DNA from 2 places in the Ornithinimicrobium jinqii genome. Region 1 is predicted to be linked to the other one. Evidence: predicted binding sites of a transcription regulator. Region 1 holds the regulator's gene; the other holds the start of a gene.

Region 1 (15,321 bases):
GGTCTCCCGCAGCTGCGGTCCCGCGGCGATCCGACCCCACACGTTGGCCAGCCGGAAGGCGCTGTTGCCACCCGGCCCGCCCACCGGTCCCCCGTCCACGTAGTCCAGGGTGCCGAGCAGCGGAAGCCGCCCGATCTCGCTGACCTGCGCCGCCAGCGAACCGGTCACCGCCGGACGCCGCCGCGACGGCATCGCGACGACCCCGACCGGGCGCTCGCGCCAGTCCCAGCCCGCCAGCACCTGCACCACCGCGCGCATGACCTCTGCCGGGACCGGCTGCCCGGCGACCAGCTCCTGCTCCGGGTCGTCGGGGTCCCCGACGCGGGACGCCCCCTCGCGGAGCACGGCCCGCAGCCGCTGCCCCCAGCCGAGGTCCGACAGCCGTGCCAGCGCCCGCCCTGGCTCCGCCTGCTCCTCCGACGCGATCTTGCCCTTCTGCTCCACGCCGAGGCGCGGCATACCGGTGGGCCACTGCGCTCGCGGGTCCAGCGGCACCCCGACACCGCCGAGCTGCTCCCTGGCAGCCCCGACGGCCGCGTCCGGGATCTCCGTCGGGTACCAGGCGCCGGCACAGCTGTCGCACCGGCCGCAGGGACTGGCGGTCGAGTCGTCCAGGCACTCCTGCAGGAAGGCCATCCGGCACCCGTCCGTGCCCTGGTAGGCCACCATCAGCTCCGCCTCGCGGACCCGCGCGTCCGCCACCCGCTGGTAGCGCTCCCGGTCGTAGACCCAGGGCTCGCCGGTCCCGATCCAGCCTCCCTGCACCTTCTCCACGGCGCCGTCGACGTCGAGCACCTTCAGGAGCAGCTCCAGACGGGTCCGTCGCACGTCGACCATGGTCTCCAGCACCGGGGTCGACAGCGGACGCTGCGCCGCGGACAACGCGCCGAGCACCGCGTCGGCCTGGTCCTGCCGCGGCATCGAGACGGTCGCGAAGTAGGACCAGATGTCCCGGTCCTCCGAGCCCGGCAGCAGCAGCACGTCGGCCCGTTCGGTCGCGCGCCCCGCACGACCGACCTGCTGGTAGTAGGCGACCGGCGAGCTCGGCGCGCCGAGGTGCACGACGAACCCCAGGTCGGGCTTGTCGAACCCCATCCCGAGCGCGCTCGTGGCCACCAGCGCCTTGACCTGGTTGCGGCGCAGCGCTCCCTCCAGCCGCTCGCGCTCGTCGGGGTCCGTGCGTCCGGTGTAGGCGGCCACCTCGTGCCCCGCCGCGCGCAGCGCCACGGCGACGTCCTCGGCGGCCGCGACGGTCAGGCAGTAGACGATGCCGCTGCCCGGCAGGTCCCCCAGGTGCGCGACGATCCAGCCCAACCGCTGCTCGGGCGTCAGCCGGGGCAGCACCCCCAGGCGCAGGGAGGCCCGTGCCAGCGGACCACGGATCGTGCGTACGTGGGCCCCGCCCACGCCCAGCTGCTCGACGACGTCGGCGACCACCCGCTCGTTGGCCGTGGCGGTCGTGGCCAGCACCGGCGTGCCCTCGGGCAGGACGTCGAGCAGCGTCCGGATCCGCCGGTAGTCGGGGCGGAAGTCGTGGCCCCAGTCGCTGATGCAGTGCGCCTCGTCCACGACCAGCAGTCCGCAGCGGCGCGCCAGGTCGGGCAGCTGCTCCTCGCGGAACCGAGGGTTGTTGAGCCGCTCGGGGCTGACGAGCAGCACGTCGACCTCGTCCCGGGCGAGGGCGCCGCGCACGTCGTCCCACTCGGTGGCGTTGGCGGAGTTCATGGTCACGGCCCGCACCCCTGCCCTCGCCGCCGCCGCGATCTGGTCGCGCATCAGGGCGAGCAGCGGCGAGACGATGATGGTCGGGCCAGCACCCTGCGCCCGTCGCAGGGCCGTCGCGACGAAGTAGACCGCCGACTTGCCCCATCCCGTCCGCTGCACCACCAGCACCCGTGCCCGGTCCTCGACGAGCTCGAGCACCGCCTCGAGCTGGCCGTCGCGGAACTCGGCGTCCTCGCGCCCGACCAGCCGTCGGAGAGCGCCGAGGGCGACCTCCGCGCTGCCCCCCGGAAGTGCCGTGGCCGCACCGGTGGCACGGTCGGTGGTCGGCGGCTCGGTGCTCAATGTCATCCCCCGACGGTAGCCGCCCGCACCCACAGCCCCTGCCGCCGTCCGCAGGACAGTTGGGTCCCCCCTCCCCGGTGTGGTCCGATAGCACCATGACTGATCCCACCGGCCTGCCGTTCCAGGACGACCCCGACCGCAGCGACGGGGAGTCGATCTACGAGGGCAGGCGTCCCGGGACCGAGGCTCGGGCCCAGCCCGAGGACGACGGCACGACAGCGGTCGAGGGGACGACCGGGACCGGACCCGCCACGGACATCTCGGACCTCCTCCCCCCGTCGGAGACCGAGACCGACCTGCTCGCCGCGCGGGTCGAGGGCCCGGACGACCGCGCCGGCATGACCGCGCTGTGGCGGGCGACGATGGGCCTGGAGCACTGGTGGTTCGTCGCGGTGGGCGACGAGGGGATGGAGTCGCCGGCGGCCGCGTCGATCGACGACCAGATGATGCTGCTGACCTTCACCAACGCCGAGCGGGCCCGCCACTTCGCGGTCCAGCACGGCATGATCGGTGCCGCCGAGGACCTGCGCGCCATCGCCCTGCCCCCGGACGAGGTCGTGCGCTCGGCCGACGACTACCGCACGGCCGACATCGCGGGGCTGATGTTCGACCCGCACCTGTCCGGCTACTTCATGCCCACCGACCAGCTGGCCGTGGTCTGGGAGGCCGTGCACGCCGGGTGACCCGTCTGCGTCAGCGGCCCGGGATCACGAGCTCCTGACCGACGGCGATGTCGGTCGTGCTCAGCTTGTTGGCTCGCTGGATGTCGGTGACGGCCTGGCTGAGCGGCATCTCGGGAAGGTGCTCGGTCGCCAGCTGCGTGAGCGTCATGCCCGGCTCGACCACGACCGCCGAGCTTGCGCCCGCCGGTCCCAGCGCGCTGAGCAGGGAGGCGAACGCCAGGACGAGCACGAGCGCGACCGTGCCGGTCAACGCCAGGCGTCCGCGCCGCGTGATGTGCAGGGGCACCGGCTGCGCACGGCGCTCGTCGGCGACGACGAGGCGGAGGTGGTCACGACGACCGACGACCGTGCCCGCGGCCCCGGCTCCGACGGCGAGGGGGGAGAAAACGGTGGCTGTGCTCATGGTGGTCCTCCTCAGGGTCCGTGTACGCATGTGCGATAGCACGTCTGTCCTATTGATAGCACGGACGTACGATTTTGTCGACACGCCGGTCGAACAGATGTTTGCTTGACGGCTGCTCGGCTCGTAGGCTGTGTGCATGTCAGGTACTGAAACACCGACCACTGACAGACCCTCTGACCTGGCCTGACGGCCAGGACCTGGCAGGCAGAGAGACGGGGACGAGATGGCCACGATCCACGAGATGCCCGACCGCGACGGCGGGGCTGAGCTCACCAACCGGCAGCGGCGCGTGCTCGACGTGATCCGCGACTCGGTGGACGCGCGGGGCTACCCACCGAGCCTGCGCGAGATCGGTGACGCGGTGGGGCTCACCTCACCGAGCTCGGTCGCGCACCAGCTGAAGATGCTCGAGCGCAAGGGCTACCTGCGCCGCGACCCCCACCGGCCACGCGCCATCGAGGTCGTCGTCCCGGGCGAGGAGGGCCAGGGCTACCGCCGGTCCACGAGCTCCCCGGCCGCCAGCGACCGCGCACCCACCTCCGCCGACGGCCGTCCAGCCACGGGCGACGTCTACGACGAGACCGGCATCGGCGACTCTCGCCCCCAGGCCACGTATGTGCCCGTCGTCGGCCGCATCGCCGCCGGCGGTCCGATCCTGGCCGAGGAGGCGATCGAGGACGTCTTCCCGCTCCCCCGCCAGATCGTCGGCGACGGCGAGCTCTTCCTGCTCAAGGTCGTCGGCGACTCGATGATCGACGCGGCGATCTGCGACGGCGACTGGGTGGTCGTGCGCCGCCAGCCGACCGCGGTCAACGGCGACATCGTCGCCGCCATGCTGGACAACGAAGCGACCGTCAAGACCTACAAGAAGCGCGACAGCAAGGTCTGGCTCATGCCGCACAACCCGGCCTACGAGCCGATCGACGGCGACCACGCCGTCGTCCTGGGCAAGGTCACCGCGGTCCTGCGCCGCGTCTGACCCTCACGGGGACCCCCGACGCCCGCTCCGGCTGCCACCGGACGGAGCCGCTCCCCCGACCCCACAGCGCCGTCCCACCTCGACCGGGGCGGCGCTGTGCTGCGCCCGCCCGCACACGCTCCTCCCCGCTGCGACACGCCATACCCCTGTTCCTCACGCGGACGGCATGGGCCCCTCGTCGACCGCGTAGTAGGCGTCGAGGTCCTGCTCGTCGGCCTCCGACAGGTGGCCGTCCACCTCGATGTCGGGCGCGCCCTTGATCTTCGCCATGCTGTAGGCGCAGCGGATCTGCCCGTCCAGCACCTCCGCCGTGGTGAGCGGCACGAACACCCGCCGCCCCCCGAACCACCCGGTGCGCACCGTGATCCACGCCGGCTCCCCGGTCGCGTTGTCCAGGTAGATCTGGCCCATCGCCCCGACCTTCTCGCCGTCCTGGTCGACGACCTCCGCGTCGTACAGCATGTTGAGCTGCTCGTGCGAGATGACCACGTCCGCCTCCTGGTTGCTCCTGTGCACGCCGTCGGCACGGCCTCGGTGCAGCAGATCACATCATCCGCCCCCTGCCAAGACCCTCCCCCCGTCCAGGTCGCTCACCAGCCGCGGGAGCACGTCGGTGAGCAGGCTGTCGACGTGCACGGTGGTCTCCGCCTGCCCCCGGGTCTCGCCGCGGGTGACCACCGCCACGGGGATCCCCAGCCGTGCCGCCCTCCGCACGAAGCGGTAGCCGCTCATCACCCGCAGCGAGGAGCCCAGGACCAGCAGGCACGCCGCCTCCTCGACCATCGCGTAGGCACGCTCCACCACGTCCTTGGCCACCGAACCACCGAAGAAGACCACGTCCGGCTTCAGCACGTCCCCGTTGCAGACCAGGCACTGCGGCGACCTGAACCTCTCCACGGCGGCGTCCGGGAGCACGACGTCGCCGTCCGGCCGCACCTGCACCCCGTCGTCGAGGCCCCGCGCGAAGCCAGGGTTGGCGTGGTCGAGCCAGTCGTGCACCTGCTCGCGCGCGTAGGGCTCCCCGCAGTCCAGGCACAGCACCCGCGCCAGGTTGCCGTGCAGCTCCAGCACCTCCCGCGCCCCCGCCCGCTGGTGCAGCCCGTCGACGTTCTGGGTGATCAGCCCGTCGACCAGGCCCGCGCGCTGCAGGTCGGCGACCGCCCCGTGGGCCGGGTTCGGCTGCGCCGCGGCGAAGCGCCGCCACCCGCTGTAGGCCCGTGCCCAGTAGCGCCTCCTCGCCTCGGCCGACCCCACGAACTCGGCGTGCTGCATCGGCTGGACGCGCCGCAGGCCGTCCGGCCCGCGATAGTCCGGGATCCCCGACGCCGTCGACATCCCCGCCCCCGTGAGCACCACCAGACCTCCGTCGCCGACGAGGTCGCGCAGCACGGCATACCGGTGCTCGTCGACGCCCGTCCCGGGGGGCAGGGTCAGCGCGGTGTCGACGGGCCCGCGGGCGGGCGGGGGTGCGGGGTGGACGTCCATGGTCGGACGGACATCGTCTCACCCGGGTGTGCCGGCGGACACCCGGGAGGTATGCCGTCAGCGTCGCCCGAGGGGGGTGATCCGCGCCGACCCGGCCAGCTCGTGGGCGGCCCGGCCCTCCGTCGCCACCTGCGGGTGCGGCGGCTCGAGCGGTGCGTCCACGGCGACGACACCGGGGCTGTGGCGCGCGAGCGAGGCGTCGGAGACGACGTACCCGTGGCGCTCCAGGACCATCTGCTCGCCGGCGGTGAAGGCGTCCAGGTCCGTGCGCACGCGGTTGATGTCCGCGACCAGCGCGGCAGGGTATCCGGCGGCGAGGTCACGGGCAGGCCCGTGCCCCGGCACGGTGGAGACGGTGTTGGGCGTCTCCAGCGACCACGTCGCACCCTGCAGGATCCCGGCGGACAGGCTCGCCCGCAGCCACCTCAGCCGGGTGGTCTGACCGCCGCTGGAGGCGACGGAGAGCAGGTGCCACAGCCGCCCGAACGTCGTGCCGGCGTCCCGCCCACGGAAGACCGCGCCGCCGTCGCTGACCAGCACTGTCGCATGGTCGGACCAGACCAGCTCCAGCCCGAGGTTGTCGTAGACGCCGCCGTCGGCCAGCTGGATCCTGCGCAGGATCGACTCGCGCAGCTCCGGCGGCTCGTCGAGGTCAGGCACGCCACCGACCAGGCCCAGGCTCGTGCCGTCGAGCTGCAGCGGCGCGAAGAACGGCGGGTAGGCGCACGAGGCCGCGACCGCGTCGACGATCCGCAGCCCCGGCGGCGGTGCGGCATACCCGAGACGATGGTCCCCGACCCGCCCGCGCGGGCCGATCGACCGGGCGTCGGCGAAGACCCAGGAGACGCCGTAGCCGATCTCGGTCGCCCCGGTGAGGACGACGGGACCACCGCGGTCGTGCTCGCGCAGGTCGGTGCCCCACCAGGGGACGGCGCGTTCGAGCTGGTCGGCAAGCACCTGGACGCTGGCGTCGGGCCGTCCCCACCCGCCCGGGAGGAGGCGCGAGAGCATCGCCGGGGTCCGCATGTTGCGGCCGGTGAGCCGGCGCAGCGGCTCCGCGACCAGCTCGTCCAGACCCCCCACGCGGCCCGGGGCACCGTGCGGGTCGGGCCACTCGAGGTCGGGGTGGGCCAGCAGGTTGGCGACGATCGCGCCGCCGGAGACCGCGCTGATCGTGCGCAGCCGGCCCAGCACCCCGAGCTCGTCGAGCCTCAGGACGGCGCCGAGGTGGAAGTGCGCCGCCCGGAAACCGCCGCCCGAGAGGCACAGTGCCGTGCCGTGCCGCTCGCCGCGGGCGGACGGTCCGTGGTGGGCCGTGGCGCGCGCCGCCTCGAGCTGGGCGGCGGCGAGGTCAGGACCGGCGGCGTGACCAGGACCGTGGAGGTGCAGCACGCTCCCAGTGCAGCGAGGCCGGGTGTCCGCACGGTGAACGACGCGCGGCACACCCGGCGACGCTCAGGTGACGGGACGGGGTCGCCGGGCCGGCACGGGGGCTGCTCCTTCCTGGCCGACCGCGCGGGACGACGAGCAGCTCCGCGTCCTGGGCGTGGTCCAGGAGGGCGGCCACCGGGTGGCGGTCGGTCGCCACGGCGACGACGTCGACCTCCGGGTATGCCGTGCGCCAGGGGGCGAGCACCGTGTCCAGGTCGCGCTCGGCGGCGGCGGCGGCCTCGGCCCACACCTTGGCGATCGAGACGCCTTCGTCGGCCCGGTCGGCCGGTGCCGACCACACCGAGACCGCGACCACACCACGGCCGTCGCGCTGCGCCCGGGCCAGCGCCGCACCGAGTGCCCGCTGACGTCCGTGACGCCGGGGGTCCTCGGTCGCGGGTGGGGTGACCGTGATGGTCGCCGTGGACGTGGCCGTCGGGGTCTCTCCTCGCGCCGGCACCGCTGCCTGGGGTTCGACACCGAAGCTGGTGTCCGGCCCCGGGGGCGAGGCGTCGACGACGACCGGTGCCTGGGCCGGGACCTCAGCAGGGTCCCAGCCGGTCGGCACCAGCACCACCGCGGGACCGTCCGGGTCGTGCACCAGGCGACGTGCGGTCGAGCCCAGCGCCATCCGGGCGAACCCGCCCGCACCGCGCCGACCCACGACCACCAGGCCTTCCTCGGCACCGGGGGTGGCGCCTGAGCTCTCGCGGGCCACCTGGACCAGCGCGGTCACCGCCCCGGACCCGACCGAGATCACCCGCATCCGGGGCTTCAGGTCGGGGTCGACCCGGGCCACCTGAGCGGCAGCCCGCTCGACGGTCGCCCGACCTGCACCTGCTCCTGCTCCTGCTCCTGCGGCTTCGTGCACCAGCACCAGTGGGGCGTCGGACGACGACGCCTCCACGGCCGCCCAGGCGACCGCGGAGGCGTTGCGTCCTGACCCGTCCACGCCCACCAGCACCGGCCGCACGGCCCGCACCGTGGCGTTCATCACCGGGTCAGTGCAGGTAGGACGGAGCGGTACGGGCCCACCAGTTACCGAGTCCAAGGTAGGACCAGGACGCGGGGATCGTGGCGATGACGAGCATGACGATCGCACCGGTCAGGTGGTCGTCCAGGAACGGGTTCGTCACGGTCGGGAGGGAGGCGAGGTACATGAAGAGGTACATCAGCACGCCAGCCAGCGCACCCAGCCGGGCACCCGCGCCCAGGACCAGCGTCACACCGATGCCCAGCAGGCCGGCCATGAACAGCCAGTCCCAGATCACCTGGCCAGACATGCTGTTGAAGACGCTTGCGAACGGACCCTCGACACCACCCAGGTAACCCGCCGTGGGCGAGCCGCCGTTGACCCAGGCACGCTCGCTCGGGGTCGCGTAGCCCAGCCCGAACAGCTTGTCCACGAACGCCCACAGGAAGTAGAACCCGAACGCGATCCGCATGATGCCGAGCATGTATCCGCCCACCGTGGGCAGGAAGTGCAGGTCGTGGTCGACGGCCGTATCGCGCTCCGTCGCCATCTGGGTCCTTGTGCTCATCACAGCCAGCTCCTTCTCTCTGTAGGGGTCTTACCAGCAACACCAGACTGCCAAGGAACGACGTGCAGTAGTAGAGGCGCAGGTCCACACTCCGACGGGACCAAGGTCCCGCCCCTCCCCCGACCCGACGTGCCGGGTGCGGCGGCCCGGACGTGCCGGGTGGCTCACCTCACCCGACCGGACGCGCTGGCTGGTCATTAGCCGGGGTTATGCTGGAGGCATGCTTGATGCAGCGGGGCTTCGGGTCATGAAGGCGATCGCCGACGAGGGCACCTTCACGGCGGCCGCGCACCGGCTGGGCTACACGCAGCCGGCGGTCTCCCAGATGGTGCGCCGGCTGGAGGACCGCACCGGCACCGTGCTGGTCGAGCGCAACGGTCGCAACGTCCGGCTCACCGAGGCCGGTCGGCTCCTCGCCCGGCACGCGAACGAGATCCTCGGGGCCCTCGAGCGCGCGGAGACCGAGATCGCCGCGATCGCCGGGCTGCAGAGCGGCCACGTGCGGCTGATGGCCTTCCCGTCCTCGTCCGCCACCCTTGTCCCCCGAGCGCTGGCGATGCTGCGCGCCACGCACCCGCACATCAGCGTCCAGTTCAGCGAAGCAGAGCCACCCGAGTCGCTGGCCGCGCTGCGGGCCGGCGAGGTGGAGCTCGCGCTCGCCTTCTCCTACGAGGGCACCGACCCCGGCCGCGGCGAGGACGACCTCGCCGGGCTCGAGGTCATCGACGTGCTCACCGACGAGGTCATGCTGGTCCTGCCCAAGGACCACCCGTTGGCCGGCAAGGCCGAGGTCGACCTGGCGGACCTCGCGGCCGACACGTGGATAGCCGGCTGCCCCCGCTGCCGCGGGCACCTGCTCACGCTGGCCGGGCAGGCGGGCTTCGAGCCGGACGTGACCTTCCAGACCGAGGACTACGTCGCGGTGCTGGGCCTGGTCGCCGCGGGCCTGGGCGTGGCGCTCGCCCCGCAGCTGATCCTGCGCTCCGTGTCCCACCCGGACGTCGTCGTGCGTCCGGTCTCGCCGCCGTCGCGCCGGGTCGTCCAGGTCGTCACCACCCCCGACCTGCGTCGCGTGCAGACCGTGGCCGTCCTCCTCGACGCGCTCTGCCAGAGCGCGCGCGACCTCGCCGCCTCCTCCTCCAGCACGGTCGCCACGCCGGTGCCGTGAGCCAGGACCGGCCGTCGTCAAGCCACCTCAGCCCGTGCCTCGTCGGTGCACGACCAGGCTGGCCCCCTCGCGACTGACCGCCACGTCACCGTCGGTGTCCGTGCGCAGCACCAGCATCCCGTTGTCGCGCAGCAGGTCGAGCGCGCTCGGGGACGGGTGGCCGAAGGTGTTGTCCGCACCCACTCCGATCAGGGCGACCTCGGCCCGGGTGCCGGTCACGAGCGCGTCGTCCTGGGCCGCGGACCCGTGGTGCGCGACCTTCAGGACGTCGTAGTCCCGACCGCTGAGCAGCTGCCGCAGGGGTCGGGCGCCCTCCGGCTCCAGGTCACCCGTCATGAGGACGCGGGTCTCGCCGACGGTCACGTCCAGCACCAGGCTCCCGTTGTTGGCGGCAGAGCCTCCGACGACGGGGTGCGGGCCGGGTGAGAGCACCTCCAGCCGGACCTCCCCCACCGTGACGACGTCACCCTCGACGAGCACGACCTCCGGGACACCGGCCTCGGCCAGCTCGGCCGAGGTCCGGCCGGCGACCGCGGGAGGGTCACGGACCGGACTGGTGTAGGCCGTTCGCACCGGCCCCGCGTCGAGGGCGCCGGGCAGACCGCCGACGTGGTCGCTGTGGAAGTGGCTGAGCACGACGGCGTCGAGCCGCTGCACGCCCAGGTCCCGGAGGCAGCGCTGAAGGGGCTCTGGCTCCTCGCCCGCGTCCACGAGGACGGCGGCACCCGGCCCGGCACGGAGCACGAAGGCGTCACCCTGACCGACGTCGCACCCCACGACCACCCACCCGGGTGGCGGCCAGCCGCTCAGCGAGGGCCCGGGCCAGAGCACCCCGGCGAGCGCGCCGAGGCCGGCCCAGCCGCACCAGGGGCGTCGTCGCAGCTGGTGGCGCCACCACGCGCCAGTCACCAGAGCCAGGACCGTCAGGGCGGTGAGCAGGGCAGCACCGGGCACCCCGTCGACCCACTCCAGGGTGCCGTACGGCAGGTCGGCGCCTCGACGGGCCACCTGCGCCAGCAGCCAGGCGGGCAGGGCAGCCAGCCACGCCACGAGCGTCGCCAGCGGGACGGACAGGGGGGAGACCACAGCTGCCAGGACGCCCAGGACGGTCGTCGGTGCCACGAGTGGCGCCGCGAGAAGGTTGGCCAGGACGGCGACCGTGGTGATGCTGCCCTGCAGGAGCACGATGACAGGAGCGCACGCCACCTGGGCGGCGAGAGGCACGGCGACGGCGTCCCCGAGCAGCGACATCCGCCGAGGCAGCCGGGACGCCATGGCGTCCCCCCAGGGACGTGACCAGACGACCAGGCCCAGGGTGGCCAGCGTCGAGAGGGCGAAGCCGTAGGACCGAGCCAGCCAGGGGTCGACGCACAGCAGACCCAGCACGGCCGCCGCGAGCGCCGGGAGGCTGACCCGTCGTCGTGCGGACGACAGCGCCAGCAGACCCACCGACCCCATCACCCCGGCCCGCAGCACCGAGGGTTCGGGCCGGCACAGGAGCACAAAGCCCACGAGCGCGAGCAGTACCAGCGGAGTCCGCCACCTGCGGTGCACCCCCAGGCGGGCGACGAGGACAGCCACGGCACCGCATACCAGCGCGACGTTGCTGCCGCTGACGGCCGACAGGTGCGTCATGCCGGTGGCCCGCATGTCCTCGGTGAGGTCGTCGGGGGTCAGCGACGTGTCGCCGATGACCAGGCCGGGGACCAGGCCTCGTGGGTCGGCCGGGAGCGGACCCACGGCCTCGCGGAAACGGTCGCGCACGTGGTCCGCGCCGACCAGGACGCCCACCGGGACAGCGACGGTCTCGGGCGGGCCCCGAGGGGCGAGGACCGCGACCTCGCGGTCACCGGGCTCAGGCGCACGGAGGCGTCCCTCGGCCCTGATCGTGCTGCGCCACCTCAGGTCCTCCCAGCCGTCGGCCGTCGTGGCCATGACGACCAGGGGCGCAGCGGTGCCCACGGTCCGGCCGCGCGCCGTCATCTCCTGTGCGCGGATCTCGAGGACGACCAGGGGTGCGCGCTCGTCGCCGCGGGAGATGACGCGTGGCTCCGTGGTGACAACCGCCGTGATGCTGGCGACGGCCCCTTCCTGCGCCCACCCTGCGACCGGCCCCGACCGGTCCCGGAGCAGATGGAGGGCGGCCGAGCTGCAGACCAGCCCGGTGGCGACCAGGGCGAGGGCGGTCACGCCGAGCAACGGCGGTCCGGCGTGGGCAGGGCGACGGGCCAGCAACCCGGCCCCGGCCAGGAGGGCGAGGCCCCCGACGGTGCCGGTCACCCAGACCGGTTGCGGGACCAGGAGCGTCAGGACGGCCCAGGCGAGGAGCGCCGGCAGCAGCAGCCGGGCGTCGAGGCGGGGCTCGTCGGTGGGTGGCGTCGCGGGCCGTGCCACATCGGACCCCGCCGCTGGACGATGTGCGGCGGCGGGCGGGTCTGCTCGCCGCGACGGTGCCGACGACCTGGACTGCACCTCAACCCCCGACGCTGACGACGGGCTCGAGCTGGGCGAAGGTCCGCTCGCCGATCCCGGTGACCTCCATGAGCTCCTCGACGCTGGAGAAACGACCGTGCTCGTCGCGCCAGGCAAGGATGCGCCCGGCAGTGACCGGTCCGATGCCGGGCAGCTCCTCCAGCTGCGCCTGGTCCGCCAGGTTGAGGTCGAGGGGGGTCGTGGTGGGCGCGTCAGTGGCGCTCGGGGTGCTGCCGGCGGGCGTCCCCGCGCCGCCCGAGCCGCCTGCCACCGGCACGAGGACCGGCGGATCCTCGCCCGGGCGTCCCACCCACACCTGCTCGCCGTCGACGACAGCTCTGGCGAGGTTCAGCCGGGACTGGTCGGCATCGCCGGTGAAGCCCCCTGCCCCGCGGACAGCGTCCACGACCCGGTCACCGGCCCTCAGCTCGACGACGCCAGGATCCGTCACCTGCCCGGTCACGTGGACGAAGACAGCAGGTGGCTCGGCCGTCAGGGCGGGGACCGCGTGGGGTGCGGCCACGTCACCCGACCCCGTACCGGCTCCCACGACGCTCCCGTCGGGGGGTTGCGGCCTCCCGACGGTGCCGGGGGGTCCGGCGGTCGACCCGGCCCCCTCCGAGACCACGACCCGGTCCTGCGGCGTCTCCGGAACCGGCCGCTGAGACCACAGCCAGCGCCCGCCGAGGACCAGGACGGCGACGACCGCCAGCACGAGCACCCCGCGCACGGCGTGCGCGGGGACCCGCAGGTCGACCGAGCGAAGCGACTCCGGCGCGCTGAAGAGCGGGACGGAGCCGGGTCGATGGCGTCCCGGTCCGCCCTGATCGTCGAGCCCATCGTCACGCGGACCGACCGGCTCGTCCCACGGCTCGAGCCGCCGCCCGCGCACGGGCTCGGCGTCACCGCTCAGCAGCTGCTCCAACCGGTCGGGCGGGGTGGATGCCCGACCGGGCTGACGGGGACTCATGCGGCCAAGGTAGGGACGCCTGTCGTCGCGGGAGAAGAGCGGCGCGAAGCCCTGTGGACACTCTGGTGCTCACCGTCCAGCGTGTGGATGCCGGCCAGCAGAGCGGCAGCACCGCACGTCCGGACCGACAACAGGACGCGTCCGGTGGTTAGGGGACCTGGGGGGCGACGGCGACGCCGAGGGTGCCGGGGCCGGTGTGGACGCCGACGACGGGGTCGAGCTCGGTGATGTCCACGCCGACGCCCGTGCGTTCGCGCAGGACGTCGGCCAGCTCGGCCGCGGCGTCCTCGGCAGCGAGCTGGTGCACGGCGACCCTCACCTCCAGCCCGTCCGCGCGCGCCGCCTCCACGGCCTCCACCGACAGGTCCACGAGGCGGGCGAGCGCCTTGGCGCGGGTCCGCACCCGCTCGGCGGGGTGCACGACGCCGTCGCGGATCGTCAGCAGGGGCTTGATGGCCAGCGCGGACCCGAGCAGCGCCGCCGCACGCCCGATCCGACCGCCCCGGCGCAGGTGCTCGAGGGTGTCCACGTAGAACCACATCCGGCTCGCGTCGGCGTGCCGGCGCGCGAGGGCGACGACGTCCTCGGCGCTCGCGCCGGCCGCGGCCGCCGCGGACGCGGCGCACACGGCATACCCCATCGCCATCCCCAGCACCCGCGAGTCGACCACGTGCACGGTCACCTCGCCCGCGACCTCGTCGCGCGCCAGCTCGGCGGCCTCGACGGTCCCGCTGACCCCGGACGACAGGTGCACGGAGACGATCTCGGCGCACCCCGTGCGCGTCGCCAGGTCCCGGTAGGCGGCAGCCAGCTCGCCCGGTGACGGGCGCGAGGTCGAGACCCGTTCCTTGCCGCGCCGCTGGATCTCCACGACCTCGCCGGGGGTGATCTCGCGGGTCTCGACCTCACCCCGGCCTCCGCCCCCGGTGACCATGACGTGCAGCGGGACGACGGTCATCCCCGCCCGCTCGACCAGCGAGGTCGGCAGGCAGGACGTGGTGTCGGTCAGCACCTGGACGGTCATCGCAGCCTCAGACGACGACGTTGACCAGCGACGGGGGCCGCACGACCACCTTGCGGACGGGCGCGCCGTCGATGAACGCCTGCACCTTCTCGCTGGCCAGCGCCAGGACCTCCAGCTCCTCGACGGTGACGTCGGCCGGGACCTCGATGCGGTCGCGGACCTTGCCCCGCACCTGCACGACACAGGTCACGGTGGCCTCGACCAGCTTGGCCGGGTCGGCCTCGGGGAAGGGCGCGTAGGCCAGCGGCTCTGTCCGGCCCAGCCGCTCCCACAGCTCCTCGGCGACGTGCGGCGCGACCGGGGCGACCATCTGCACCAGCGGCTCGACCGCGGCCCGCGGGACCGCGTCCAGCTTGGTCAGGTGGTTGTTGAGCTCGATGAGCTTGGCGACCGCCGTGTTGACCCGCAGCGCCTCGTAGTCGGCCCGGACCGCGTGGATCGTGCGGTGCACCAGACGGTCGGTCTGCTCGTCCAGCTCCCCCTCGACGACGACGGACCTGCCGGTCTCCTCGTCGATCACGTTGCGCCACAGGCGCTGCAGGAAGCGCATGGAGCCGACGACCGCACGGGTCTCCCACGGGCGGTACTGCTCCAGCGGCCCCATCGACATCTCGTAGACGCGGAAGGTGTCGGCGCCGTACTGCGCGCACATCTCGTCCGGGGTCACGACGTTCTTGAGCGACTTCCCCATCTTGCCGTGCTCCTGGGTCACCGGCGCGCCCTGCCAGGTGAAGGTCGGCGCCCCACCCGCGGCGTCCGGCCGCTCCTCGACCTCGTCGGCCGGGACCGGGAAGCCCCGCTCGTCGCGGTAGACCCAGGCCTCGATCATGCCCTGGTTGATCAACCGGCGGAACGGCTCCTCGCTGCTGACGTAGCCCAGGTCGAAGAGCACCTTGTGCCAGAAGCGCGCGTAGAGCAGGTGCAGCACCGCGTGCTCCACCCCCCCGACGTAGAGGTCGACGCCGCCGGGGTCGACCGCACCCGCCGGAGCACCGGCCACCGGGGCAGGTCGGGGCCCGATCCAGTAGTTCTCCACCGCCGGGTCGACCAGCGCGCGGTCGTTGGCGGGGTCCAGGTAGCGCAGGTGGTACCAGCAGG
Region 2 (15,321 bases), on a different contig from region 1:
CCGCGTCCGCGGCAGTCCCCGCTCCCCCGCGAGGTGGGTCTGGGTGACGAGCCGGCACAGCCTGGCCCAGCCCGCGCCGGGCTCGAGCCCGGCGCGCTGGCCACGGGTCAGCACGACCACGCGCGGCTGCTGGTCGTTGACCAGGGTGGAGACCGCCCTTCACCGGGGTGCGGGTGGGCGGGTCCGGTGCCGACCGGCCCAGCGCCTCCGCCCCGCTCAGCGTCACCCGTCCCGAGGTCGCCCTGCCCGTCGCCCTGCCCGTCGCCCTGCCCGTCTCGTGGCGGTCCGCGCCGAGCGCGAGGTCGACGCCGAGCACGGGGTCGATCCCGGCCTGGGTGCAGGCGCGGACGAAGCGCACGGCGCCGTAGACGCCGTCGCGGTCGGTGAGCGCGAGCGCGGGCTGACCCAGGGCAGCGGCCCGCTCGACGAGCTCGCCGGGGTGGGAGGCGCCGTAGCGCATCGAGGCGCTGGAGGCGACGTGCAGGTGCACGAAGTCGGGACCGGGCACGGGGGCACCAGCTCCGCGGCTCACCCGTGACCGAGCGGGGAGAGCTCGGAGGACAGCGGCGTGCCGCAGGGCAGGTGCAGCGCTGCACGCACCAGCTCCAGGAACCGTTCGCCCGAGCGCACCAGGTCGTCGGCGTCCCGGGGGGTCACCACGTCGGCCCCCCGCTCGAGCGCCAGCCGGCGACGCCCGGACTCGGCGAAGAAGACCGCCCACTCCGTCAGCTCGGGCGCCACCGTGGGCAGCGCCTCCCACACGCTGCGCGGCCGTGCCCGTCGGGTGGGTGCGCTCCGGGCAGCGAGCAGAGCCGCTCCGGCCCGTAGCGCGGAGAGGTGGGCCTGGGTGTAGCGCTCGGCGGCGGTGCTGCTGTGGCAGGCCAGCAGCAGCCCGCCGCGGGAGCGCTCGAGCAGGTCGAGCACGGTGCCGGCCGCACCGGGCACCGGACCAGGAGGTCCGACGGCGGGTCGGGCCGGGGCGGAGGTGGTCTGCACGGTGGTCTGGGCGGTCACGGTCTGGGCGGTCACGGTCTGGGCGGTCACGGTCTGGGCGGTCACGGTCTGGGTGGTCATGTCGGTGCCTCTCGCTCGTCTGCCGGTCGGGGTGTCGTCGCGCGGGCTCAGTCGCTGACGCGCTCCAGGAGCCACTGCTCGCCGTGAGCCGGGTCACCGTGGACCAGGTCGTAGACGCCGGTCCCCATCGCGCGTCCGGCCGAGGCCTCGACGCGCCACACCTGGTGCTCCAGCACGGCCCCGTCCCCGGGGTCGGTGCCCTCCCGGCGCCACCACGGCACCCGCTGGGTCCACCGGGCCAGGACGCCCCGCACGACGTGCACCCGCCCCCTCCACAGGAAGACGGTCGGCACCGACGTCTCCGGGACGACGTTGCGGCACCACCCCGGCTCGAGGTGCACCCGGTGCTCGACCGGGTCCCCCAGCCTGACCTCGACCGGATGCTGGTAGCGCCTGCTCATGTCCGACTCCCGTCACTCGCTCCTATCGAACTCGTGTTCGATAAGAACAAATGTACGACTCCCCACCGACAGGCTCAACCCTGCGAGCTGTCGCTGTGGAGAACTCGGCCCGTGACCTGCTCAGAGGCTGCGGTCGGTGCAGACGGCGACCAGCTCGACGAGGGCGGCACGGCCCTCGTCGGTGAGCCCCGTCGTCCGCTCCAGGGCCTGCAGGGCGGCGTCGGCGCCGCCGGTGATCATCGCCTCCGTGCGCTCCAGGGCACCGGACCCCACGAGCACCCCGCGGCAGGCCTCGACGGTCTGCAGGTCGAGGTCGGGGTCGCCCAGGCTGCCGGTCAGCAGCTCGGCCCCCTCGTGGTCGGCGAGCTCCAGGGCGTGCGCCACCAGCGCGGTGTGCTTGCCCTCGCGCAGGTCGTCACCGGCCGGCTTGCCGGTGCGGCCGGGGTCGCCGAAGACGCCCAGCACGTCGTCGCGCAGCTGGAAGGCCTCGCCGAGGTGGAGCCCGTAGCGGGACAGCAGCCCCAGGACCTCCGGCCCGGCACCCGCCGCCGCGGCCCCGATCAGCAGGGGCTGCTCGACGGAGTACTTGGCGCTCTTGTAGCGGATCACCGTGCGCACCCGCTCCAGGCGCGCCTCATACCCCAGCTCCCCCCAGCCCACGGCACCCTCGAGCATGTCGAGGAACTGCCCGCCCATCAGCTGCGAGCGCATCCGGTCGAACTCGGGCCGGGCGCGGACGAGGGCCTCGGCGGGCAGCCCGCTGGTGGCGAAGATCTCGTCGGTCCAGTTCAGGCACAGGTCCCCGGCGAGGATGGCGGCCGCGTGGCCGAAGCGCTCCGGGTCACCGTTCCAGCGCCGCTCCTGGTGCAGGGCGGCGAAGGCCCGGTGGGCGGTGGGCCGGCCGCGGCGCCGGTCGCTGTTGTCCATGACGTCGTCGTGGAGCAGCGCGGCCGCCTGGAACATCTCCATCGAGCTCGACGCACGGACGGCAGCGTCGTCGTCGGGTCCGCCGAGCGCCCGCCAGCCCCAGTAGAGGAACGCGGCACGCAGGCGCTTCCCCCCGGCCAGCAGCTCGGCGACCGCGTCCACCAGCGGCCCCATCGGGGCCCCGAGCTCGACGAGCACCTCCCGCTGCCGCGCGAGGTGCTCGTCGAGCGCCTGCTGCACGCGGGGGTGCAGGTCGACGCCGTCCAGCGGGGTGGCGTGCGCCACGGGGCCTCCAGTGCTCGGGGGTCGGTCAGCCGTCCGTGCCGAGCCTAACCGGCGGGGGCGACCTCAGAAGGCGTGCTCCTGCGCACGGCGACGCACCTCGGACTTGGACCCCGCGCGCAGGGACGCGATCGCGCTGCCGCCCACCAGCGTCTCGTCCGGGTCGTACAGCCACCGGATGATCTCCTCGTCCGCCATGCCGCCGTCGGTGAGCACCACGATGGTCCCCCGCAGGGCCGGGAGGGGCCCCTCCTCGGTGACGAAGAGGGCGGGCACCATGACGGCCCGGTTGGGGCCGCGCCGCACCCCCACGAGCTCACGGTCCTGCAGCCACCGCCTCACGGTCTGCAGCGACCGACCGGTCAGCTCGACGATCGCGGGCACGGTCAGCCAGGCGTCGTCCGGAACTACATCGATGTCACTTACCACATCTTCTAGTCAACCACACAGACCGACACGCCAGACAACTGGTGCGATGGCCCCGGAGCCGGTACTGTCCCTTTCGCCCCACCACGTGACAAGCGTCCCGCAGGTCACACCCACCCGCCGACGGCCGTCCCCACCGCCAGCCCCCACCGGAGGATTCCCCGTGAGCCCCCTCTTCGCCGCCATGCCCCCCTCCGACCTCCCCACGGTCGCCTACGCGCCCACGGCGGTGCACGCCGGCGAGCTGCTCGCCGCCGACCTCCTCGCGGTCCGCAGCGCCGGGACCCACACGGTCCGCTCCGGTGACACCGTGAGCGGCATCGCCGCCAGGTATGGCGTGTCCATGGACGCGGTGGTGCGCGCGAACGACCTCCCCCAGGGCGGTCGTTGGATCCTCCCGGGCGCCGTGCTGACCATCCCGGGCGCGGGCGGGGCGGCAGTCCTCGCCCCGGCCCCCTCGACGTCGTCCGGCGGCGCCACCGCCTCCGGGGGCTCGGTCACCGTGCGCACCGGCGACACCCTGTCGCACCTGGCGCTGCGGCACGGCACGACCGTCTCGGCGCTGGCCGGCACCAACAACATCGGCGACCTGCGGATGATCTACCCCGGCCAGGTGCTGCGCCTCCCCGGATCGCCGGCCTCCTCCGCGCCGGCCAGCTCCGGCGGAGGGTCGACCGGCAGCTCCTCGTCCACCAGCCCGGCCGCCGGCGGCACCGTGACGGTCCGCGCCGGCGACACCCTGTCCGGGATCGCGGCCCGCCACGGTGTGACGGTCGCGGACCTCGCCCGCGCCAACGACATCTCCTCCCGCGACTTCATCCACCCCGGGCAGCGGCTGCGCCTGCCGGGGGCGGCGACGTCGTCCTCCTCGGGGTCCTCCTCGTCCTCGACCAGCCCGCGCACCTCGGCCTACGACCCGTCCAACGTCGGCGACTACAAGGCCGGGGAGAGCGTCCCCGACACCTTCTTGCACTACCGCTACAGCGACGGGGTCGCCCGCTCCGCCGCGGCCAACCGCGACTACCTCACCGGCGTCGACGTCCCGGGGCAGGAGGCGATGAAGAAGCTCATCGTGTCCACGAGCAAGCGCTACGGCGTCGACCACCGGCTCATGCTCGCCCTGTCCTACCAGGAGTCCGGCTGGAACATGCGGGCCGTGTCCCCCGCCAACGCGATCGGGGCCATGCAGGTCATCCCGACGTCCGGCCAGTGGGCCAGCTCGCTCATCGGCCGCGACCTCAACGTGCTCGACCCCGAGGACAACGTGGAGGCGGGCGTCGTCATCATGCGCACCCTCCTGTCCTCCACCAGCAACCGCGACCACGCGATCGGCGGCTACTACCAGGGGCTGGCCAGCGTGCGGCAGCACGGCCTCTTCCCGGACACGAAGCAGTACGTGAAGAACATCAAGCACTTCATGACGACCCTCTGACACCGCACTGACGTCCCACGCCCGCCGCACGTCGCTCCGTAGAGTGGCGGGGTGAGGACCCGCACCGACCCCGTGATCGACCACGTGGTCGACGGTCGCTACGAGGTCGGGGCCGAGCTCGCCCGGGGCGGGATGGCGACCGTCTACCGCGCCCGCGACCTGCGCCTGGACCGGCCGGTGGCCCTCAAGGTCATGCGCGCCGAGCTGGCCCACGACGCCGCGTTCGTGCGCCGTTTCGTGCACGAGGCACGCCTGGCCGCTCGCCTGCAGCACCCGCACATCGTCAGCGTCTACGACCAGGGCGAGGACGGTGACCTCGTCTTCCTCGCGATGGAGCTGGTCGAGGGCAGCACCCTGCGCGACGTGATCACCGGCCACGCGCCGCTCACGGCGCGACGCTCCCTCTCGCTCATCACCCCGGTCCTCGAGGCCCTCGCGGCCGCGCACCACGAGGGGATGGTGCACCGCGACGTCAAGCCCGAGAACGTCCTGATCGGGGGTCCCCGGGGCACCGTCAAGGTCGCCGACTTCGGTCTCGCACGTCTCGACGGCTCGACCAACGCGACCAGCGAGATGCTCTGGGGCACGGCCGCCTACCTGGCACCCGAGCAGGTGGAGCACGGCACCGCCGACCCCCGCACCGACGTGTATGCCGTGGGCCTGCTCCTCTTCGAGCTCCTCACCGGTCGCAAGGCCTTCCCCGGCGACGACCCCCTGCGCGTCGCCTACGAGCACGTCCACGGCAGCGTGCCCCACGTCCGCGACCTCGTGCCGACCGTTCCCCCCGCCCTCGAGGCGCTCCTCCTGCGCGCCTGCGCGACCGAGCCCCAGGACCGTCCCGCGGACGCCGCCGAGCTGCTCGGCGAGCTGCGCCGGGTGGAGGCGTCGCTCGGCGACGACAAGCTCGACGCCGTGCCCGTGCCCGCCCAGGACCCCGACGAGCGCGGGGCGCACCGTCCCACCGACACCGACGCCGACGCCACCCAGGCCGTCGGGTTCGGCGGCGCCGGCGACACCCGCCGCATCCCGGTGCCCCGGGCCACCGACCAGCACTACGCCCGCACGACCGGCAACCGCGCCCCCCGGCCGGCCCGCCAGCCACGCCCGCCGCGCGAGCACCGTCGCGGTGGCGCGGTGGCCTGGGTGCTGACGCTGCTCCTCCTGCTGCTCGGCGCCGGGGCCGCCTACGGCTACTGGTACCTCACCGACGGCCCCGCCGTGCACTCCCCCATGCCGGTGGTCGAGGGGCTCCCGGAGGCCGACGCCCGGGCCACCCTCGACGCCGAGGACCTCGACGCAGCAGTCCGCTACGACTTCTCCGAGGAGGTCACGGCAGGCGTCGTCATCTCCGCGGACCGGCAGCCGGGCACCAGCCTGAGGCACAGCACCGACGTGGAGCTCGTGGTCTCCCGGGGCCCGGAGAGGTATGAGGTGCCGCGCCTGGACGGCATGACCGTCGCGGAGGCGACCGCCGCGCTGGCGGCCGAGAACCTTCTCCTGGGCCAGGTCACGCCGCAGCACGACGAGGCGGTCCCCGAGGGTCGGGTCGTCAGTGCCTCGACGGCCGCCGGCGAGCCGGTCCCCCGGGACACCCCCGTGGACGTGACGGTCAGCGACGGCCCCGCACCCGTGGACGTGCCGGACGTCACCGGCCGTGCGGAGGGCGAGGCGGTGGCTGCCCTGGAGACCGCCGGTCTGACCGTGTCCGTCGACCCCGAACGGGTCTTCGACGACACGGTCCCCGAGGGCTCCGTCGTCCGTCAGGCCCCCACCCCCGGCCAGGTCGAGCGCGGCACCACGGTGCGCCTGACCGTCTCCCAGGGGCCTGAGCTCGTCACCGTGCCCGACGTCGTGGCCCGTCAGTTCTCCACGGCGGAGCGCGAGCTCACCGAGCTGGGCCTGGTCGTGGTGCGGGACGACATCCGCGGGGCGTTCTTCGGCACCGTCCGCGAGCAGTCGCTGGAACCCGGGACCGAGGTCCCCAAGGGCACCGAGATCGTCCTGTCGGTCGTCTGAGCGCCTCCGGCCTCCGGGAGGGCGGTCGGACCGGCGCCCGGCTCAGGCCTGGTGCTCCCAGCGCTCCTCGAGCGCCGCCCGCCCCCGTGGGTGGTAGCCCCGCGCCTCCCAGTAGCCGCGCTGCGGGGCGTGGTGGTAGCTGATCTCGGCGGCCCACTTCGGCCCCTTGAAGCCGTAGAGGTGGGGCAGCACGATCCGCGCCGGCCACCCGTGCTCCCGGGTCAGCGGCTCACCGTCGACGTGCGTGGCCAGCAGCGAGTCCGGCGCCAGCAGGTCCTCGAGCAGCACCGCCGAGGAGTAGCCGCGCGTCGCGGCCAGCAGCACGTGGTGGGCCCCCGGCTCAGGCGGTGCGAGGGCGACGAGGTCTGCCAGCCGCACACCGCCCCAGCGCAGCGCTGGGACCGTGTGCCGGTCGACGCAGTGCAGGGCGGCGGGCACCTCCACGAACTCCATCGCCTCCAGCATCTGCCGGTCCACGACCGTCAGACCGCCGTCCGCGGTCGCCCCGCACAGCGTGAGTCGCCAGCGCTCGCCGTCGATCTGCGGCACCTTGCCGTAGTGGGAGGCCAGCCACCGCTCGGTGACCCGCTGGCCCGGCGGCACGACGTCCTGCCTCTCCGGTCCGGCGGGCGGCTGCGACGGCACGGTGCGCTCCCCTCCCTCAGGCGCCGCGTCGGCGCAGCAGGTCGGTCAGGACGTCGGTGGCACGGTCGGTCAGCTCGTCGTCGACGTCGAGGTGCCAGACGAAGCGGGTGTGCCGTGGCCCCATCGGGTAGCCCAGGACGCCCCCTTCGGCGGCCGCGGTGGCGAGCTCCGCCCCGGTCCGGCCGGCGGCAGCCGCGTCCAGCACGAGGATGTTGGTCTCGACCGTCGCCGGGTCGACGACCCCCGGGGCGACGAGCGCCACCGCCTCGGCGACCCGGCGGGCGCGGGCGTGGTCGTCGGCCAGCCGGTCGAGGTGGTGGTCGAGGGCGTACAGGCCGGCGGCGGCCAGCATCCCGACCTGGCGCATCCCCCCACCCAGCCGCTTGCGCCATACCCGGGCCTGCCCGATGCGGGTGGCGTCCGCCACGAGCAGGGAGCCGACGGGGGCGCCCAGCCCCTTGCTCAGGCACACGGAGACGGTGTCGGCGCACGCGCCGTAGTCGGCGAGCGCGACGCCGCTGGCGACGTGGGCGTTCCAGAGGCGGGCCCCGTCGAGGTGCACCCCGACCCCCACCGCCGCGGTGGCCTCGCGCAGCCGACGCAGGTCGGCCAGCGGCTGGACGGTGCCACCGCCGAAGTTGTGGGTGTTCTCGACCACGACGCAGGCCGTGCTGACCTGGTAGGCGCCGCCGTCAGGCACCATGACCGCCAGCGCGGTGTCGACGTCGAGCAGCCCGCGGTCGGCGACCCAGCTGCGGGTGGTGATGCCGGAGAACGCGGCCGCCGCACCCAGCTCGGCGCGGAGCACGTGGGCGAGGTGGTCGGTGATGACCTCCTGGCCCGGGCCGGCGTGCAGGCGCAGCCCGACCTGGTTGGCCATCGAGCCGGTCGGCATGAACAGCGCGGCCTCGTGGCCCAGGAGCGCGGCCACCCAGGCCTCGAGCGCGGCGACCGTCGGGTCCTCGCCGTAGACGTCGTCACCCACCTCCGCGTCCACCATGGCGGCGCGCATCTCCCGCGTGGGGCGGGTGAGAGTGTCGGACCGCAGGTCCACGACAGGCACCGTCATCTAGCGGACGCCCTTCTCCAGCATCTCCGCCACCAGGAAGGCCAGCTCCAGGCTCTGCTGGTGGTTCAGACGCGGGTCGCACAGCGTCTCGTAGCGCAGGCCGAGGTCGTCGAGGTCGACGGCGGTGGTGCCGCCCACGCACTCGGTCACGTCGTTGCCGGTCAGCTCGACGTGGATGCCGCCGGGGTGGGTCCCGGCCTCGGCGTGGGCGGTGAAGAAGCCGCGCACCTCGTCCACGACGTCCTCGAAGCGGCGGGTCTTGTGCCCGCTCGGGGAGGTGAAGGTGTTGCCGTGCATGGGGTCGCACACCCAACTGACGCGGTGCGCCTCGTCGCCGAGGGAGGTGAGCAGGGCCGGCAGCACGTCACGGATCGTGGAGGCTCCCATCCGCGTGATGAAGGTCAGCCGGCCGGGCTCGCGCTCGGGGTCGATCTTGTCCATGAGCCGCAGCACGGTGTCGCGGTCGGCGGTCGGGCCGAGCTTGACGCCGATCGGGTTCTGGACCCGGGAGACGAAGTCGATGTGCGCGCCGTCGAGGTCACGGGTGCGCTCGCCCACCCAGACGAAGTGAGCGGCCGTGTCGTAGAGCAGCCCGGTGCGGTGGTCGCGGCGGACCATCGGGCGCTCGTAGTCCAGCACCAGCGCCTCGTGCGCGGCGAAGAACTCGACCCGGCGCATCTCCTCGGCGTCCCCCACGCCGGAGGCCTCGAGGAAGCGGACGGCCCGGTCGATCTGCGCCGCCATCTGCTCGTAGCGCGCCTGCGCCGGCCCCTGGATGAAGCCCTTGTTCCAGGCGTGCACGCTGCGCAGGTCGGCGAACCCGCCGGTGGTGAAGCCGCGGACGAGGTTGAGCGTGGCCGAGCTGGCGTGGTAGGCCCGCAGCAGCCGGTCGGGGTCGTGCCGGCGCGTGTGCGGGGTGAACTCGAAGCCGTTGACCATGTCGCCGCGGTAGGCGGGCAGGGTCACGCCGTCGCGGGTCTCGCTGTCCGAGCTGCGCGGCTTGGCGAACTGCCCCGCCATCCGCCCGACCTTGACGACCGGGGTGCCGGCACCGTAGGTGAGGACGACGGCCATCTGCAGGATCGTCTTGATCCGGTCGCGGATGTTCGGTCCGGTCACGTCGGCGAGCGTCTCGGCGCAGTCGCCGCCCTGGAGCGTGAAGGCCTGACCCTGGCTGACCGCCGCCATCCGGGTGCGCAGCAGGTCGCACTCGCCGGCGAAGACGAGGGGCGGGTAGGAGGAGAGCACCGAGAGGACCTGCGCCAGCTCGGCAGGGTCGTCCCAGCTGGGCTGCTGCCGGGCGGGGAGGTCGGGCCAGTCGATGCCCAGGCCGGGGCCGGGGGCCAGTCCGGTGGTGTCGGTGCTCACCCGCACCATGGTAGGAGACGCCGGGGGGTGCTCCTTCACCCGGCGTCAGGGTCGCGCGGTCCGGCCGTCGGTCCGTCGGGCGGTCCCTCTGCCGCTGCGTCCGCCTGTGCGGGCTCGTCGTGGGCGCGGCGCTGGGCCAAGTTGGCCCGGGCCCGGTCGGTCACGTCGACGATGTTGGTGCGCGCCTGCTCCAGTCCGTGCCCGAGCCCCTCGCGCGCGTGCTCCAGCCCCGACCTCGCCCGCTCCGCCAGCCGCTTCTTGACCGCAGAGGCGTACTCGTCGACGTACTCCTGGCCGGAGAGCCGCTGGAGCTCGCGCATCACGTCGTCGGTGATGCGCCGCAGCACCTCGTGGTTCTCGATCTGGCCGGCGTACTGCGGGTAGTACAGGGGCCGCCCGATGCGCATCCCGACCCGCACGATGTTGGGGACGGTCTGCCCGGTCGGCTGCGCCTTGTCGGTGTCCACCATCGCCACCGGCACGATCGGCACGTCGGCGGCCAGCGCGAGGCGGGCCATGCCGGTCTTGCCGCGGTAGAGCCGCCCGTCTGGCGAGCGCGTGCCCTCGGGGTAGATCCCGAACAGCTCGCCGCGCCGGAGGATCTCCAGGCCACGCTCGAGGGCCGGCATGGCCGCGCTGCCGCCGGTGCGGTCGATCGGCACCTGGCCAGTCGCACGCAGGACGTTGCGGGTCAGCCAGCCCTTGACCCCGGGGGTGGTGAAGTACTCCATCTTCGCCGGGAAGGTGATCCGCCGGTCCACCATCAGCGGCAGGAAGATCGAGTCCGACGCCGACAGGTGGTTGCTCGCCATGATCGCGCCGCCCTCGCGGGGGACGTTGTCCTTGCCCTCGATCCAGGGCCGGAAGAGCACCTTCGCCGGCGGACCCACCACGAAGTGCTTGAGGAGCCAGTAGAGCATCGTCGGGTCCTTCCTCAGGGATCCCAGTGGCGTGGGCGGTCGCGCAGACTCTACCCCTGACAGCGACTGCGAGCCGTCGCGCTGCCTCGCCCCGGCGACGGCGCCGCCGTCCAGCCGTGCGTGGGAGGATGGCAGCGTGATCCCCGGCACCGAGTCCTTCTCCTCCCCCGGTCACGGCGACGCCGCCCGCACCGGGGTGCTCGTCGTGCACGGCCTCACCGCGAGCCCTCAGTCGCTGGGGCCGCTCAGCCGCCACCTCGCAGACCTGGGGTATGCCGTGAGCGCGCCGCTGCTGCCGGGCCACGGCACGACCTGGCAGGACCTTGCCCGGACGCGGTACGCCGACTGGCTGGGGGCGCTGGAGGGTGCCGCGGTCGACCTGCGCGCACGGGTCGACCGGATGGTCGTCGTCGGGCTCAGCCTCGGCGGCGCGCTGACGACCGAGCTGGCAGCCACCCGCCCCGACCTCGTCGACGCGATCGTCCTGATCAACCCGGCGTTCGCGGCGGACGACCCGCGCCTGCGTCTCCTTCCGCTGCTCAAGCACGTGCTGCCCACCGTGGAGGCGATCGGCAACGACGTCCGCCACCCCGGTGCGGAGAAGGAGCTCGCCTACGACCGGCTGCCCGTCAAGGCGTTCGCCTCCTTCGCCCAGCGCTGGCCCCACCTGCTCACCCTGGCCCGGCAGGTGCGCGTCCCGGTCCTGCTCCTGCGCTCCGCCCACGACCGGGTCGTCCCCGCCCGCAGCTCCCAGGTGTTCCTCGTGCACGTCGGCAGCGACGACGTTACGGAGGTGGTGCTGCCGGAGTCCGGGCACGTCGCCGCGCTCGACCGCGACGCGCCCCTGCTGCTGGAGCGGACGGCGGAGTTCGTCGCCCGCGTCGCCGTGGTGGTGCGATGAGCGAGCCCGTGCGCCCCGGTGGCCCTGCGGACCCCGACGACGTCGACCGCCGGTTCCGGGAGATCGTCTCCGGGCTGACGGACCGCAGCCACCTCGGGACGGGGACGCCGGAGGGGATGGCGACCGACTTCCGCTCCTACGAGCCTCCGGAGGAAGATGACCACTTCGTCCCGCCTCCCACACCCCCGCTGCCGGCCGGCGACCTCCACTTCTGGGCGATCGTCGTGGGCCTGGTCGGCGGCCCGCTGCTGGTCTTCCTGTCCGCGGTCGTGCCGCTGCTCGGGCGCGGGTGGACCAGCGTCGGTGCGACCCTTACCCTCGTCGGGTTCGGGCTCCTCATCCTGCGTCAACCCAGCCGGCGCCGCCGCGACGACGACTGGGGCGCCCAGGTCTAGCCGAAGCAGTCCACCGGCCCCGCCGACCCCGCGGTACGCGCGGTACGCCGTGCGCCCTACGCCGTGGCGCGCTACACCTCCAGGTCGACCCAGACCGGCAGGTGGTCCGACGCGCCGGCGAGGTCCAGCCCTTCCAGCACCGCGGGGTCTCCCGGGGTCGCCCCCCGGTGCCCCCGGGCGAAGATCGCGTCGATGCGCCGGTGGGGCCGTGCGGCGGGGAAGGTCGGGCGGTCGTCGCTGACCTCCGACAGCGCACCGACGACGGCGCGCCACGCCGGACCCTCGCCGTCCTCGTTGAGGTCACCGCCGACGACGAGGGGCTGGTCGAGCGCGATCCTCGGGTCCTCGGCGATCTCACGCAGGACGGTTCGGGCGTGGTCCACCCGTTGCTCCTCCACGAGCGAGAGGTGCACGGAGACGACCGTGACGGGCACCGATCCGGCGCGACGGACGCTCGCGACCGTGTAGCTGCGCGGGTTCTCGCGCAGCCCCACCCGCAGGGGCCGGTCCTCGGCGTCGGTGGGGTTGACCCTCAGGTTCGTCATGAGCGACGTGCCGCTGACCCATCGGGTGCGACCTGACCACAGCAGCCCGCACTCGCGGGCGAAGGCGCTGATCGCATAGCTCGAGGCCGGGTAGCGCGGCACCTCCTGCAGGAGCAGGACGTCGGGGTCGATCGCGCGGACCACCGCCGCCGCCGCGGCCTTGTCGTCCTTGAGTCCGCGCAGGTTGTAGGTGGCGACCCGCAGGGCGGCGGGAGTGGTCGGTGCAGGCATGGGACCATCCTCGCGCACGCGCGGGTCACGCCTCGTCACGCCCCGGTCGTGCCCGACCGCGGTGCCGGCCCGGCCCCACCGGTATGCCGTGCGCGCTCGGCCTGGCCCGCGCGCCGGGCGAGGTCCGCAGCGCCGACCAGCCCGGCGCTCACCCCCAGCGCCGCGGCCCTCACCGGCGGCAGCGGACGATGCCCCCGACCGGTGAGGTGACGGGCCAGCGACTGGCGGGCGGGAGCCAGGAGGAGGTCGCCGGCCTCGCTTGCCCCGCCGCCCACCACGATGGTGCCGGGGTCGAGGGCGGCCACGAGGTTCGCCAGACCGACGCCCAGCCAGCGCCCCACCTCCGCGAGCAGCTCGACCGCAGCACCCTCGCCGGCACGCGCCGCGCGGGTCACGTCCTCGCCCTCGAGGCGCTCCGGGTCGCCGTCGCACCACTCCAGCAGCCCGGCGGCATGCGGGCTGCCCGAGCGCAGCATCTCCAGGGCCTCGCGGCGCATCACCGACCCCGAGGCGTACTGCTCCCAGCAGCCTCGGTTGCCGCACTCGCAGCGTCGCCCCTCGGGGACGACCATCATGTGCCCGAACTCCCCCGCGAGCCCGTGCCGGCCCCGTTGGACCCGGCCGTCGATGATCGTCGAGCCGCCGATGCCGGTGCCCAGGGTGACCACCAGGAGGTGCGACTCCCCCCGCCCCGCCCCGAACCTGTGCTCGGCCCAGGCGGCGGCGTTGGCGTCGTTGTCGACCACGACCGGCATGCCGAGGCGGGTGGCGACGGTGGCCTGGAGCGGCTCGTCTCGCCACGACAGGTGCGGCGCGAAGACGACGGTGCCCCGGTCGGCGGCCACGAATCCCGCGGCACCGATCCCCACCCCCACGACGGCGCCGCCGGCCAGCTCGGGGGCGTGGAGCAGCTCGTCCACGGCGGCCACGACCGCGTCCTCGACGACGCCGGGGTCGGTGGTCCGGTCAGGGGTGTCGCGGCGTGTCGAGCGCACCACTCCGCCGTGCTCGTCGACCAGACCGGCCTTGATCCGGGTGCCCCCGACGTCGACCCCCACCGCCAGCGATGAGGACGTGCGTGTCTCCACGTCCGCCGCGCTCAGGTGCGCCTCGCGGCGAGGTCCGCCGCCCCGATCATCCCTGCCCGGTTGCCGAGCTCGGCCAGCACGACGGGGGTGATCTCACGGTGGCCGCGACCGGTGAGCTGGCGGGCGAAGGCGGAGCGGGCCGGCTGCAGCACCAGGTCACCGGCCGCACCGACCCCACCACCGATGACGATCAGGCCGGGATCGAGCACCGCCGCCAGGCTGGCCGCCCCCTCGCCCGTCCACCGTCCGATGTCCTCCAGCAGCTCGGTCGCCGCCGGGTCCCCGGCGTGCGCCACCTGGGTCACCATGGTCCCGGTCAGCGCCTCCGGGTCCCCGCCGCAGCGGTCGGCCAGGGCACCCGCGTGCGGGCTGCCGCCGGCCACCAGCGCCTGCGCCTCGCGGACCAGCGCCGAGCCCGACGCATAGGCCTCCCAGCAGCCCTTGTTGCCGCAGCCGCAGCGGTGGCCCTCCGGCACGACGCGCAGGTGCCCGACCTCCGCACCCATCCCGTGGGCACCACGGAGCAGCTGGCCGTCGACGATGATCCCGCCCCCCACGCCGGTGCCCAGCGTGATCAGCAGCATGTCCTCGACGTTCCGGCCCGCGCCGAACCGGAACTCGCCCCAGGCCGCGGCGTTCGCGTCGTTCTCGAGGACGACGGGCAGCCCGGTCACGTCCTCCAGGCGCGCCTTCAGCGGTTCGTCCCGCCAGGCGAGGTTCGGGGCGAAGACGACCATCTCCCCCTGGATGTCGATGAAACCCGCGCACGCCACCCCGACTGCCTCGACCTCGTCTCCGCGGTCCCGCGCCGCACCACCGAGCTCGGCCACCACCTCCGCGACCGCGGAGGCGATGAGGTCGGCGTCCTGCGCCGGGGTCTCCCGCTGCGCCTGCTCCAGCATCGTGCCGTCGGCAGCAACCACGCACGCCGCGATCTTGGTGCCGCCGATGTCGACTCCGACCCTGACGTCCACTGGCTTCTCCTCCACGCTGGGGAACGGTCCGGACCAGCCTAGGGGGGATGAGCCCCCGGCGGTATCGTGGGGCCCGGTCCCCCACCCGTGCCCTGTCCCTGGGTCGTCCCTCCCCCGAGGAGTATGCCGTGGACGTTGCTGTCCCCCGCCTTGTCCCGCCGTCCGCCGCCACGAACATCGCCGACTACCCGGTCCAGTGGGCCGAGCGGGAGCCCGGACGGGTGATGGTCAGCCTCCAGGACGAGCAGGGGTGGCACGACGTCACGGCCGAACGGTTCAGGGAGGACATCGACAGCCTGGCCAAGGGGTTCCTGGGGGCCGGCATCGCGCCGGGCGACCGGGTCGCGATCATGAGCCGCACCCGCTACGAGTGGACGCTGGCCGACTTCGCGCTGTGGAGCGTGGGGGCGGTGCCCGTGCCCGTCTACGAGACGAGCTCGGCCTCGCAGGTGCGGTGGATCTGCCAGGACTCCGGTGCTGTGGCCATGCTGGTCGAGGACCAGGCCATGATGTCGGTCGTGGCGTCGGTGCGCGACCAGCTGCCCGCGCTGCGCGACCTGTGGCAGATCGACGCGGGAGCCCGCGACGACCTGGTCGCGGCGGGGGCCGAGGTGCCGGACGAGCTCC

What was found. Region 1 encodes LexA, which represses DNA repair genes until DNA is damaged. Its sites were predicted from a motif close to TCGAACANNTGTTCGA; they were not measured.
Region 2: the regulator LexA is predicted to act here: its motif matches at 1,501-1,516, upstream of ACI3ET_RS00815 (DUF6504 family protein).

The regions. Positions count from the first base shown of each region.
Region 1 covers NZ_JBJFZS010000004.1:146,379-161,699, forward strand. Annotated here, with positions in the region: gene ACI3ET_RS01965 (RecQ family ATP-dependent DNA helicase) at 1-2,073, opposite strand, end outside; gene ACI3ET_RS01970 (hypothetical protein) at 2,163-2,750, shown strand; gene ACI3ET_RS01975 (LysM peptidoglycan-binding domain-containing protein) at 2,761-3,153, opposite strand; gene lexA (transcriptional repressor LexA) at 3,377-4,132, shown strand; gene ACI3ET_RS01985 (PRC-barrel domain-containing protein) at 4,286-4,621, opposite strand; gene ACI3ET_RS01990 (Sir2 family NAD-dependent protein deacetylase) at 4,682-5,617, opposite strand; gene ACI3ET_RS01995 (patatin-like phospholipase family protein) at 5,675-7,009, opposite strand; gene ACI3ET_RS02000 (universal stress protein) at 6,969-8,042, opposite strand; gene ACI3ET_RS02005 (hypothetical protein) at 8,050-8,589, opposite strand; gene ACI3ET_RS02010 (LysR family transcriptional regulator) at 8,810-9,757, shown strand; gene ACI3ET_RS02015 (DNA internalization-related competence protein ComEC/Rec2) at 9,785-12,151, opposite strand; gene ACI3ET_RS02020 (ComEA family DNA-binding protein) at 12,231-13,199, opposite strand; gene ACI3ET_RS02025 (DegV family protein) at 13,348-14,223, opposite strand; gene leuS (leucine--tRNA ligase) at 14,231-15,321, opposite strand, start outside.
Region 2 covers NZ_JBJFZS010000003.1:6,631-21,951, forward strand. Annotated here, with positions in the region: partial or broken gene ACI3ET_RS00805 (DNA polymerase III subunit alpha) at 1-460, opposite strand, end outside; gene ACI3ET_RS00810 (SAV_6107 family HEPN domain-containing protein) at 529-1,074, opposite strand; gene ACI3ET_RS00815 (DUF6504 family protein) at 1,122-1,475, opposite strand; gene ACI3ET_RS00820 (polyprenyl synthetase family protein) at 1,596-2,687, opposite strand; gene ACI3ET_RS00825 (Rv2175c family DNA-binding protein) at 2,751-3,113, opposite strand; gene ACI3ET_RS00830 (LysM peptidoglycan-binding domain-containing protein) at 3,274-4,542, shown strand; gene pknB (Stk1 family PASTA domain-containing Ser/Thr kinase) at 4,594-6,558, shown strand; gene ACI3ET_RS00840 (molybdopterin-dependent oxidoreductase) at 6,601-7,203, opposite strand; gene ACI3ET_RS00845 (threonine aldolase family protein) at 7,220-8,272, opposite strand; gene ACI3ET_RS00850 (class II 3-deoxy-7-phosphoheptulonate synthase) at 8,273-9,649, opposite strand; gene ACI3ET_RS00855 (1-acyl-sn-glycerol-3-phosphate acyltransferase) at 9,676-10,560, opposite strand; gene ACI3ET_RS00860 (alpha/beta hydrolase) at 10,697-11,461, shown strand; gene ACI3ET_RS00865 (hypothetical protein) at 11,458-11,856, shown strand; gene ACI3ET_RS00870 (endonuclease/exonuclease/phosphatase family protein) at 11,928-12,632, opposite strand; gene ACI3ET_RS00875 (ROK family glucokinase) at 12,668-13,720, opposite strand; gene ACI3ET_RS00880 (ROK family glucokinase) at 13,732-14,694, opposite strand; gene ACI3ET_RS00885 (AMP-dependent synthetase/ligase) at 14,742-15,321, shown strand, end outside.